One region of the Gracilibacillus caseinilyticus genome, then DNA from elsewhere that is predicted to be linked to it. Evidence: riboswitches for the same ligand, from Rfam matches in the RefSeq annotation. Region 1 holds a riboswitch; each other region holds the start of a gene.
What was found. Region 1 has a riboswitch for S-adenosylmethionine ahead of MUN88_RS07910 (phosphoadenylyl-sulfate reductase). Riboswitches for the same ligand answer to the same signal wherever they lie in the genome.
Positions count from the first base shown of each region.

Region 2: it holds a riboswitch for S-adenosylmethionine, as region 1 does, so the genes downstream of both, MUN88_RS19765 (PLP-dependent aspartate aminotransferase family protein) here and MUN88_RS07910 (phosphoadenylyl-sulfate reductase) in region 1, are expected to answer to the same signal.
Region 3: it holds a riboswitch for S-adenosylmethionine, as region 1 does, so the genes downstream of both, MUN88_RS01890 (thiolase family protein) here and MUN88_RS07910 (phosphoadenylyl-sulfate reductase) in region 1, are expected to answer to the same signal.

Region 1 is NZ_CP095072.1:1,640,640-1,643,823, forward strand. It holds gene MUN88_RS07905 (assimilatory sulfite reductase (NADPH) flavoprotein subunit) at 1-645, opposite strand, end outside; gene MUN88_RS07910 (phosphoadenylyl-sulfate reductase) at 709-1,437, opposite strand; SAM riboswitch class I at 1,511-1,625, opposite strand; gene MUN88_RS07915 (STAS domain-containing protein) at 1,779-2,594, opposite strand; gene MUN88_RS07920 (winged helix-turn-helix transcriptional regulator) at 2,756-3,079, shown strand.
Region 2 is NZ_CP095072.1:4,099,092-4,102,275, reverse strand. It holds gene MUN88_RS19770 (hypothetical protein) at 750-938, opposite strand; SAM riboswitch class I at 1,120-1,235, shown strand; SAM riboswitch class I at 1,307-1,413, shown strand; gene MUN88_RS19765 (PLP-dependent aspartate aminotransferase family protein) at 1,516-3,184, shown strand, end outside.
Region 3 is NZ_CP095072.1:400,055-403,238, reverse strand. It holds gene MUN88_RS01895 (ASCH domain-containing protein) at 555-902, shown strand; SAM riboswitch class I at 984-1,096, shown strand; gene MUN88_RS01890 (thiolase family protein) at 1,259-2,416, shown strand; gene MUN88_RS01885 (acetoacetate--CoA ligase) at 2,419-3,184, shown strand, end outside.

The DNA.
Region 1 (3,184 bases):
AGCACTTGTTCCTGTATCGTTATCTTTCTTTAAGAAGTCGAGTACACCCGTGAACCATTCCTCAGCTGGTTCTTCATAATCGACATCACAATCCACGCGTGGGTGGATCCGTGTAGCTCCTAGCTCCTCGAGGCGTTTGTCAAAATCTTTACCAGTTTGACAGAAATGCTCATAGGATTCGTCCCCTAATGATAAGACGGCGAAGTTCACATTATCCAGTTTTGGCGCTTTACGTCCATGCAGAAATTCATGGAACTGAATCGCGTTATCAGGCGGATCTCCCTCACCATGGGTTGCTGTTACAATGAATAAATCCTCTACTTCCTTTAGTTTTTTTGGTTTATAATCGTCCATACAGGAGATGGTAACGTCCCTTTGGATCGACTTGAGTTGTTCCGATAGTTTTTCCGCAAGCTCCTGGCTATTACCTGTTTCGGATCCGTAAAGAATTGTTACCGTTCTCGTTGCCACTTGTTGTGTGGCAGTCTGTTCGGGCGCAGGTGCCGCCTGGCTAGCGTTAGCCTGAGAGGCGGCCAAATATCCTGCTAGCCAATTTTTCTGAGCATCTGTCAATGTTGGGAGCAGCTGATTTAAGATTTCGGTCTGTTTTTGATCAAAGGGACTATTTACTACTTGTAATGTCAACGTGTTCACCTCTTTAAATAATTAATCCGATAGATTTACTTTGTTATAGCTATAAAAAAATAGTTATTTTGCCGACTGCGGAGCAACGTGAAGTCCGCATTCTGTTTTGTTAAAATTGGCCCATCTGCCTGCACGTTCATCTTCGTTATCCAATACTTTGGACGTACAAGGTATACAGCCAATGCTCGGATAGTTCTCATCATGAAGTGAGTTATAAGGCAATTGATGATCCCTAATGTAATTCCAAACATCATCCCAAGTCCAATGAATCAATGGACAAACCTTCACAGATTCGAACCTGTCATCTTTGTTAATAAAGTCGGTATTAGCTCTTGAAGGTGATTGAGCTCTTCGCAGACCAGATATCCAGGCTGTTGCTCCACTCAGCACTTCTTCAAGCGGTTTTATCTTACGAATGTAGCAGCATTGATTAGGATCTCGGCTCCATAGGGCGGAACCATATTGTTCTCGCTGTTCATCGACTGTAAGAGAAGGTTTCTTCATGAAAATATCCAGTTTGGGATATTTTTCTTTCACTTCGTCGATCAAATCATATGTTTCTTGGAAATGGAGACCTGTGTCTAAAAATACTAATCTGGCATCTGGCTTCACATTCGCAATCAAATCTATCATTACCATACTTTCAGCACCAAAACTACAAGCATAGACAAGCGAGTCACCATACGTCTGATAGGCCCAATTAAGGATATCTTGTGCACCTTTGGTTGGGTCTGATGCAGATGGTTCCTCATGATTTAAAGAACTGTCGCTATAGTTTGCGTAAGTCAACATGATTGCATCCTCCTTATTAAAAAAACCTTCCTATCGGTTGGTGATAAGAAGGTTGTCAGTGTATCAGCATTCCTTCTTATCTTCCGGTTGCAACGCTTCATTGCACCGCAGGATTTGGCACAGTGTTTTCCATACAACCTGTTGCCGAGATTTCATTGGGCCTGCCCCTCCATCTCTCTGGATAAGAATTCCATTCATTTTCATTTAATAACATAGTAAATGTTTTAGCGCTAAATGTCAATACAGATACATGTAAAAATTGTAAAAATCATCATTTGCTTCTGCTTATTTGAAATCTTTTTTTAGCAATAGTTGCTTCTGAAACCCTGATATATCGGTTTTTATCCTGTTTCATGATTTTTATTCAATGATTCCAGTGCATCTTTTACAGTTTGAAATACTTGTTTATCTTTTAGTTTTTGACTAAGCAATGAAGAGTGTAAGGCTGATTGACTTCTTATACCAGTAAATATAATTGTCAATCCAATTAACTCCATCAGTTGTACCGTATAAAAAAGGTTATAGATGCCAGAATCAGTCACGGTAGTAATCCCGGTAAAATCAAAAATAACGTAATCCATTTTTGTTTCTGCAATGTGTTGGATTGTCATATTGATCAAAAGTGTTGTCTTGTTATCATCCAGTGTACCAATTAATGGACAAATATCAATATCATCATCCACTTTTATAATAGGTACGGGAAGATCTTTAACATGTTTATTATCGGATCGTGGAGGCAGAGATTCATGATGGGAGTCAAGGTAGCCATGGATAAATCCTGCATTGTAGAACAAAATGATTTCATCTATTGTTTTTCTTATGCCATCGTATTCGTTATTGGGGAAATTGTGCCATTTTTTCTCCTCCAATAAGTGCTGAATAATATGGGCGCTAATATAAGGAAAATGATCGATCATCTGCAGGAATATCCGTTGATCTGTAATAACATGCCCTTTTTTATAACCGATTTCTTTTATATTGTTTAAAACAGCTTGGTTTGTTGTAATAGGTATTTTCTTGCTTATTAAGTAGATAAGACTTTGCAAGAAGACAGTCAGCTGTTCTGGTTGATCATGCTCGATAAGTGATGAGACGATTAATTGTTTCTTTTTTTTCATCCAGTGTGAGACCTTTTCTTTACATGAAGATGATGTCACATACTGCACTCCTTTCTAAAAACGTATGTTTGGTTGTGTATTAGGAAACGGCGACAAAAAGTTGGTCATCCTAAAAAAATAGCATCACTTACTAGTTTATAAGATTAAACAGATATTTAAAGTGGTATATTTATATATACCGTATAAGGAGCGATATGAAGATGAATCAAAACCTGGAAAGTATAAAGGTGACCTTGGATGTTGTTTGTGGTAAATGGAAAGCAGTTATTTTGTTGACTCTTTACGAAAAAGGTACTTTACGTTTTGGTCAATTAAAGAAGCAGATACCATTAATCAACCATCAGACACTGATCAAACAGCTGAAAGAATTAGAACAAGATAGGTTGATTAAAAAGAAGTCCTATCAGGTTGTACCTCCTAAAGTGGAATATTCATTAACTGACTATGGAGAAAGCATCAAAGGGTTATTATATGAGATGATTGAGTGGGGAGAGCAGCACCTGCAGAACAAAACGCCTTCCTGAGGAATGACCAAATTGTGTAATCTAACAAAACTATCTAAAAGTAATACATTGTTGAAGCATACTGCGAAGTAATGACAATTTGTTGAGACTTCTTTATGCTAACAA
Region 2 (3,184 bases), 2.1 Mb from region 1:
ATCGTAGATAAACTATTATGAACTAAGAAAAACCGGGAAAGCCCACCCGGTCCTAACTAACATAAATAATATACAACTACCTATAATATGGATTATGTCAAGTAGCGTTGCATCCATTTTGAAATGTAGTTAGAGGTATGATGCCTTCTACCAACCACTTCGCGTCCTTGTGGAGCACGGCTTCTGCTAGGCTACTACTTGAAATGCTTCTTTGCTGCCTTGTGCCAAGGAAGCGTACTTCGAAGCGATACTAGCAGACACAGGCACAGACAAAGTGGATCTTCAGCTCGCGCTGACGCATGAGGAGTCTACGTGGTTGGCCTGCGCTAGGGTATAGATCTATAACAGAGACATGAGGAAACAGATTGATTGATATCCTCATGTGACAATCTATAATAGCTGCTTTATTTTCAAATACATTATGCTTAGAACTGTTGCTTTTAGCTGTTCCAATCGTTGTAGAACTTCCATTAAGCGTAGGAAATATGCGGAGACTCCCGTGGGATCAGTCGCGTCCGAAAATCCCGCAGGAAAGCGGTCTCTGCTTTCTGAGGAAGTTGAGGCCGACCCCACAGGACGCGGAGCATATTTCCGGAGCTTTGCTAAGCAGGTGAAATCTATCAAAATTAACACAATGTCCAGACAATTCTACTTGACATAATCCATATTATAAGAACCCATCAATCATGTTTAGCAAGTTTACTTCTATGACTTTACTTTTATACTTTCTTACCTGGGGACAAAAGCTCTTAGCCTTCCATTATATTAAACACAATAATCAATAATATAAAAGACACTTTTAGTAATTCGTCATCCGTTACACTTTTGATCAGTAATACATAAACCAATCCTGTGATTAAATTGTCTCCAATCAACAGCATCGTGATGATGTCTAAAAGCGGCAGTGTTTCTGCGAGCACATCTATATGGTTCTCCATTGTATTCACCCTTTTCTGCTACATCGTATTTTAACGGACTCAAGGATGTGCAATCCCTTGGTATAAAGGCATTTTATGGTAATTTAAAACATTCAAAATATTTATTGACACTATTTTCAGAACATGCTAAAGTATATCTAACAAACGATAAACATGAGTAAACAACTCGGAATTGAATAGATTCTTATCCAGAGAGGTGGAGGGACATGGCCCTTTGAAGCCTCGGCAACCATTAGGTGATTATCGACTGATACAGGTGCCTATTCCACTAAGCGTTCAAGCTTAGAGAGATAAGAGAGCGAAGCCATTAGTTAAGTCTCTCTATCTTGTATGGGGGACTTTTTAAATCGTTACAACTAAATAGTAAACTCTTATCCAGAGAGGCGGAGGGACTGGCCCGAAGATGCCCAGCAACCATTAAGCAGCTGCTTAAAAGGTGCTAATTCCTGCAGGTAACTATCCTGGCAGATAAGAGGAAGACTACTGCAATGTGAGTAAAAGCCTTCTTCTTACGAAGAAGGCTTTTTAATTATTAGAAAAGCACTAATTTTTTGAAAACTTGGGGAGGAAATAAAACATGACAAATTACAAACATTCAACGTATGATCCAGAAACAATTCATTTACACGGTGGGCAGGCGCCAGATCCGACAACAGGTTCACGTGCTGTGCCAATCTATCAATCTACTTCCTACGTATTCCATGACACGGAGCATGCGGAACGGTTATTTGCACTAGATGAGCCGGGAAATATATATTCGCGAATCGGAAATCCAACTGTAGACGTTTTTGAAAAAAGAATGGCACTCTTGGAAGATGGGGTTGCCTCAGTTGCCACTTCATCAGGGATGTCCGCCATCACGCTGTCGATTTTAAATCTTGCCAGTGCAGGAGATGAGATTGTAGCAGGTGTGAACTTATATGGTGGTACGTATAATCTGTTTAATATAACATTGCCACGGTACGGCATTAACGTAAAATTCGTCGATCCAACAGATCCTGAGAATTTTAAAGCAGCGATTAATGAGAATACGAAAGCTGTCTATGGTGAAATTATTGGGAATCCAGGGTTGCAGGTGTTGGATGTAGAAAGAGTTTCGGAAATTGCCCATGACGCAGGCATCCCATTAATTATCGATAACACGTTCGCAACCCCATTTGGTTGTAAGCCGATTACATTAGGAGCGGATATTGTCGTTCACTCTGCGACGAAATGGATTGGGGGGCACGGTACATCTATCGGTGGTGTGATTGTCGATGGAGGAAGATTTAACTGGAATTCAGAGAAATATCCAGCGTTTACAGAACCAGATCCGAGTTACAATGGCATCCGTTATGCGGTTGACTTTGGTACATTAGCCTTTATTACTAAGGTTCGTGTCCAACTGCTAAGAGATTTTGGTGCTGCTTTAAGTCCATTCAATGCGTTCCAGCTATTACAAGGACTTGAAACACTTCACTTGAGAGTGGAACGTCATAACCGGAATGCCCAGGAGTTAGCGGAATACTTGCACCACCATGAGGCGGTCGAATGGGTGAGATATCCAGGCTTGGAAGACCATCCATCCCATGAACTGGCAACACGTATTTTGAATAATGGCTTTGGTTCGATTATCGTCTTCGGTATTAAAGGTGGCCGTGACGCTGGCCGTGGCCTGATCAACAATGTAGCACTTTGGTCACATGTAGCAAACGTTGGGGATGCAAAATCCTTAATTATTCACCCAGCATCGACTACACATCAGCAATTAACGAAAGAGGAACTAGATAAAACAGGTGTATCGGAAGAATTAGTGCGTTTGTCTGTCGGTATTGAGTCGATACGCGATATCCAAAATGACTTAGATCAAGCCTTAGTAAAAGCAACAGGAATCGGAACAGAAAGAGAAAAACAAATTGTTGTTAATGACGAAGGGGTTATTAAATGGGCATTAAACTCTCCATATGAAAGATATCAGGAAAATGGCGAAGAACAGACTCGTCAAAAAACATTAGCAATCGTCGGATTAAGCGGAAAAGAAGCACGACCTAGCTATCGACTCGCTAGAAAAATGCAAAGGCTTGGCTATAAGATCATACCGGTCAACCCGAGAGAAACAGAGATTCTAGGTGAGCAAGCCTATCCTGATCTTAAGAGTGTTCCAGTAGATATTGATATTGTGCAAGTGTTCCGCAGTCCTGATGCAGCAATCGAAATCGCCAAAGAAGCAATTGAAGTGAATCCAAAAGTATTCTGGCTGCAAGAAG
Region 3 (3,184 bases), 1.2 Mb from region 1:
ACCTCGTTAAAATTTTTATTTTATCTCTTTCTTTTGAATAATTTTCCTCCTTTCGTGAATCTTAGAAAGAGGTAAAAAAACAATGAATAATAGAGTGTTTTTTAGCTAATCGATGACTTTATAGAATACATTCTAACACAAAGTAATTATAAAACAATCTAATTTATTATAAATTTTATAATTAATAGAATTTACCCGGTTATCTCTGTTTTTTGGACAAAATCATTTGTTTTTTTTCTGGAACAGGTGCTTATTCACTTTGATTTATCAAGGTTATCGATTAACTATTTTTATTATTTGGAAGGTGATAGGTCTATTGTATTAGTCTGATTTCTTATATCAAACCGTATCTCGATTGTTTTCTATGTTGGACAAATAATCATCTATTCCTGACAAAATACGATTTTGACACGAAATGTTCAGTTTTTATTAGGTTCACCCCCATGAATAGTTGCCGGTGCTGTGATAAAATAAAAAAGAAGTGTCCCGCAAAATATGCTGATTTATTTTATATAAAATGATTATCTTTATTGGATAGAAAGGAAAGATGCAAGATGAGTAATCAACATAACTCACAGCAGTTGCCGCCAAAAACGTGTACAATTGACCGCCTTGTTACAATAGAAGCAGACGTAGAAAAAGTCATTAAAGGAGAAAAAACAGCAACAAGACGAAATGGCCGATATGCGGATATTGGAGAGGTGATGACACTGAAAGATCACCATTTCCGTGTCGATAATGTGTATCAACAGTCACTTGGAATGATTACGGATGAGGACGCTAAGCGAGAAGGATACGATAATTTAGAAGCATACAAACAGTCTATTTTATCTCTTCACCCTGGTATGCCTTGGGGACCGAAGATGAAAGTGTGGGTACACGAATTCAGTGCTGTTGATTAATGGTGTTTTTCTGCCATTGACATATAACGACAAAACATGCTAAAGTTATCAATAATCAAAACGTTAACTTAATAGGATCTTGTCTTATCAAGAGAGGTGGAGGGAATGGCCCTTTGAAGCCTCGGCAACCATTAAGCATTGCTTAATATAGGTGCCAAATCCAACTAAGTCACTATACTTAGTAGAGATAAGGAGTTTTATTAGCAAGTTGAATCTCTCTATCTCTAGATAGGGAGATTTTTTGTTTTACACAAAAGGGATCTGTTTTACCAGCTTTTATTAACCAAAAAAGTCTGAATATTAAATATATTCAAAAAACTATTAAGCTAGTAAATAAATAAGAGGGTGAATATCTAATGTCGATTGTACTTGTAGACGGTATAAGGACGCCTTTTGGAAAATGGAACGGAGCATTATCATCATATTCGGCCACTGAATTGGCAAGTGCGCCAATGAAGTACTTACATGAAAAATATCCTGAATTAGCGCCGTTTGATGGTGTGTTGTTAGCGGAAGTCATTCAGGCTGGACAAGGCCAAAATCCTGCAAGACAAGTAGCACATGCAGCTGGGATTAGCAGTCATACCCCTGCTATTACGTTGAACAATGTTTGTTTAGGTGGAGTAGCTTCTGTAATTGATGCAGCCCGAAGAATTTTGTTGCAGGAAGGCACAACTTATATCGTTGGTGGATTTGATTCAATGTCGAATGCACCTTTTACAGTAACGAAACATAGTAAAAAGTTTGGGCACCAGACCATGACAGATACGTTATTACATGATGGGTTATGGTGTTCATTGAGTGAGCAATCAATGGGAGCGTTGACGGAACAGGCAAATCAGAAATATGGTATTGGACGAACGGAACAGGATCACCTCGCAGCACTCTCGCAACAGCGCGCAGCCTTCGCTCGGTCGAAAGGGTTTTTGCGAGAAGAGATTATACCTTTTTCAGACATTTTAGAGGAAGATGAAGGCATACGTGAGCAGACAACAGCGGAAAGACTAGCAAACTTGAAACCTGTATTTGCAGAGGGTGGCACGATAACGGCGGGGAATGCTTCGCAGATGACAGATGGAGCAAGTATCGGTATCGTCACATCCAGTGAAAAGGCAGAAGCATTGGATCTTTCTCCACTTGCAACGATTACCGGTTGGACAGAAACGGCAGGACCAGATGCCAGTTTACAAACAAAACCAGCTGATGCGATTCAGAAGCTGTTAACAGCACAGAAGCTGTCGGTCGACGATATTGATTTATTTGAAATTAACGAAGCTTTTGCAAGTGTGGTAATTGCAAGCTGTCGTGCACTTGACCTCGATTTGGATAAAGTGAATGTCAACGGTGGAGCGATCGCAATTGGTCATCCACTTGGTGGTACAGGCTTTCGATTAATATTGACCTTAGCGAAAGAGTTACAACGACGTGGCGGTGGCAAAGGAATAGCTGCATTATGTGGAGGCGGTGGTCAAGGAATTGCTATTTTAATTGAAGTACCAACGAAAGGAGAATGATCATGAGTAGTCAAATTGTAACCCGTAACCGAGTATTATGGGAACCTGCACAACGTGATATCGATCAGTCCCATCTAAAAGCCTTTGCTGTGTTTGTTGATCAGTCATTATTTCCATACGACAGACTGCACCGATGGTCGATTACCCATATTGCGGAATTTTGGTCAGCTGTTTGGGATTATGCCGGTATTATTGGTGAAAAGGGCACTCGCTATTACAATCCAGCAGATTCAATGGTGGATGCGGTTTTCTTTCCTGATGCATCACTTAATTTTGCAGAAAATGTCCTGCAAGCCAATCCTGACAACATAGCCGTTTTTCAAGCGGACGAAACAGGCGTGACACAAGCGATCACATTTAGAGATCTCAGCGAGCAAGTGGCTAAAGCTCAACAAGGATTTAAGCAGCTAGGCGTGAAACGAGGCGATTGTGTTGCAGGAGTTACGACAAATAATATTGACGGCCTTGTAGCATTATTAGCTACTGCTTCGCTTGGTGCGATTTGGACGTCTTGTTCACCGGATTTCGGAGCGAAGGGTATTATCGATCGTATTGGCCAAGTACAGCCTAAAGTATTGATTGCTCATCTTCATTATCAATATAAGGGAAAACCATTTGATATTTCCGATAAGGTAGAGGAAATAGCAGAACAGATGGATAGTATTCAGCATGTAGTGACAACAACAGGCATTGTGGATGGTGCGGTCAGTTGGGAATCACTACTAGATAATCAAGCTGTTAAACCAGAGTTCGAACAGGTGAATTTTG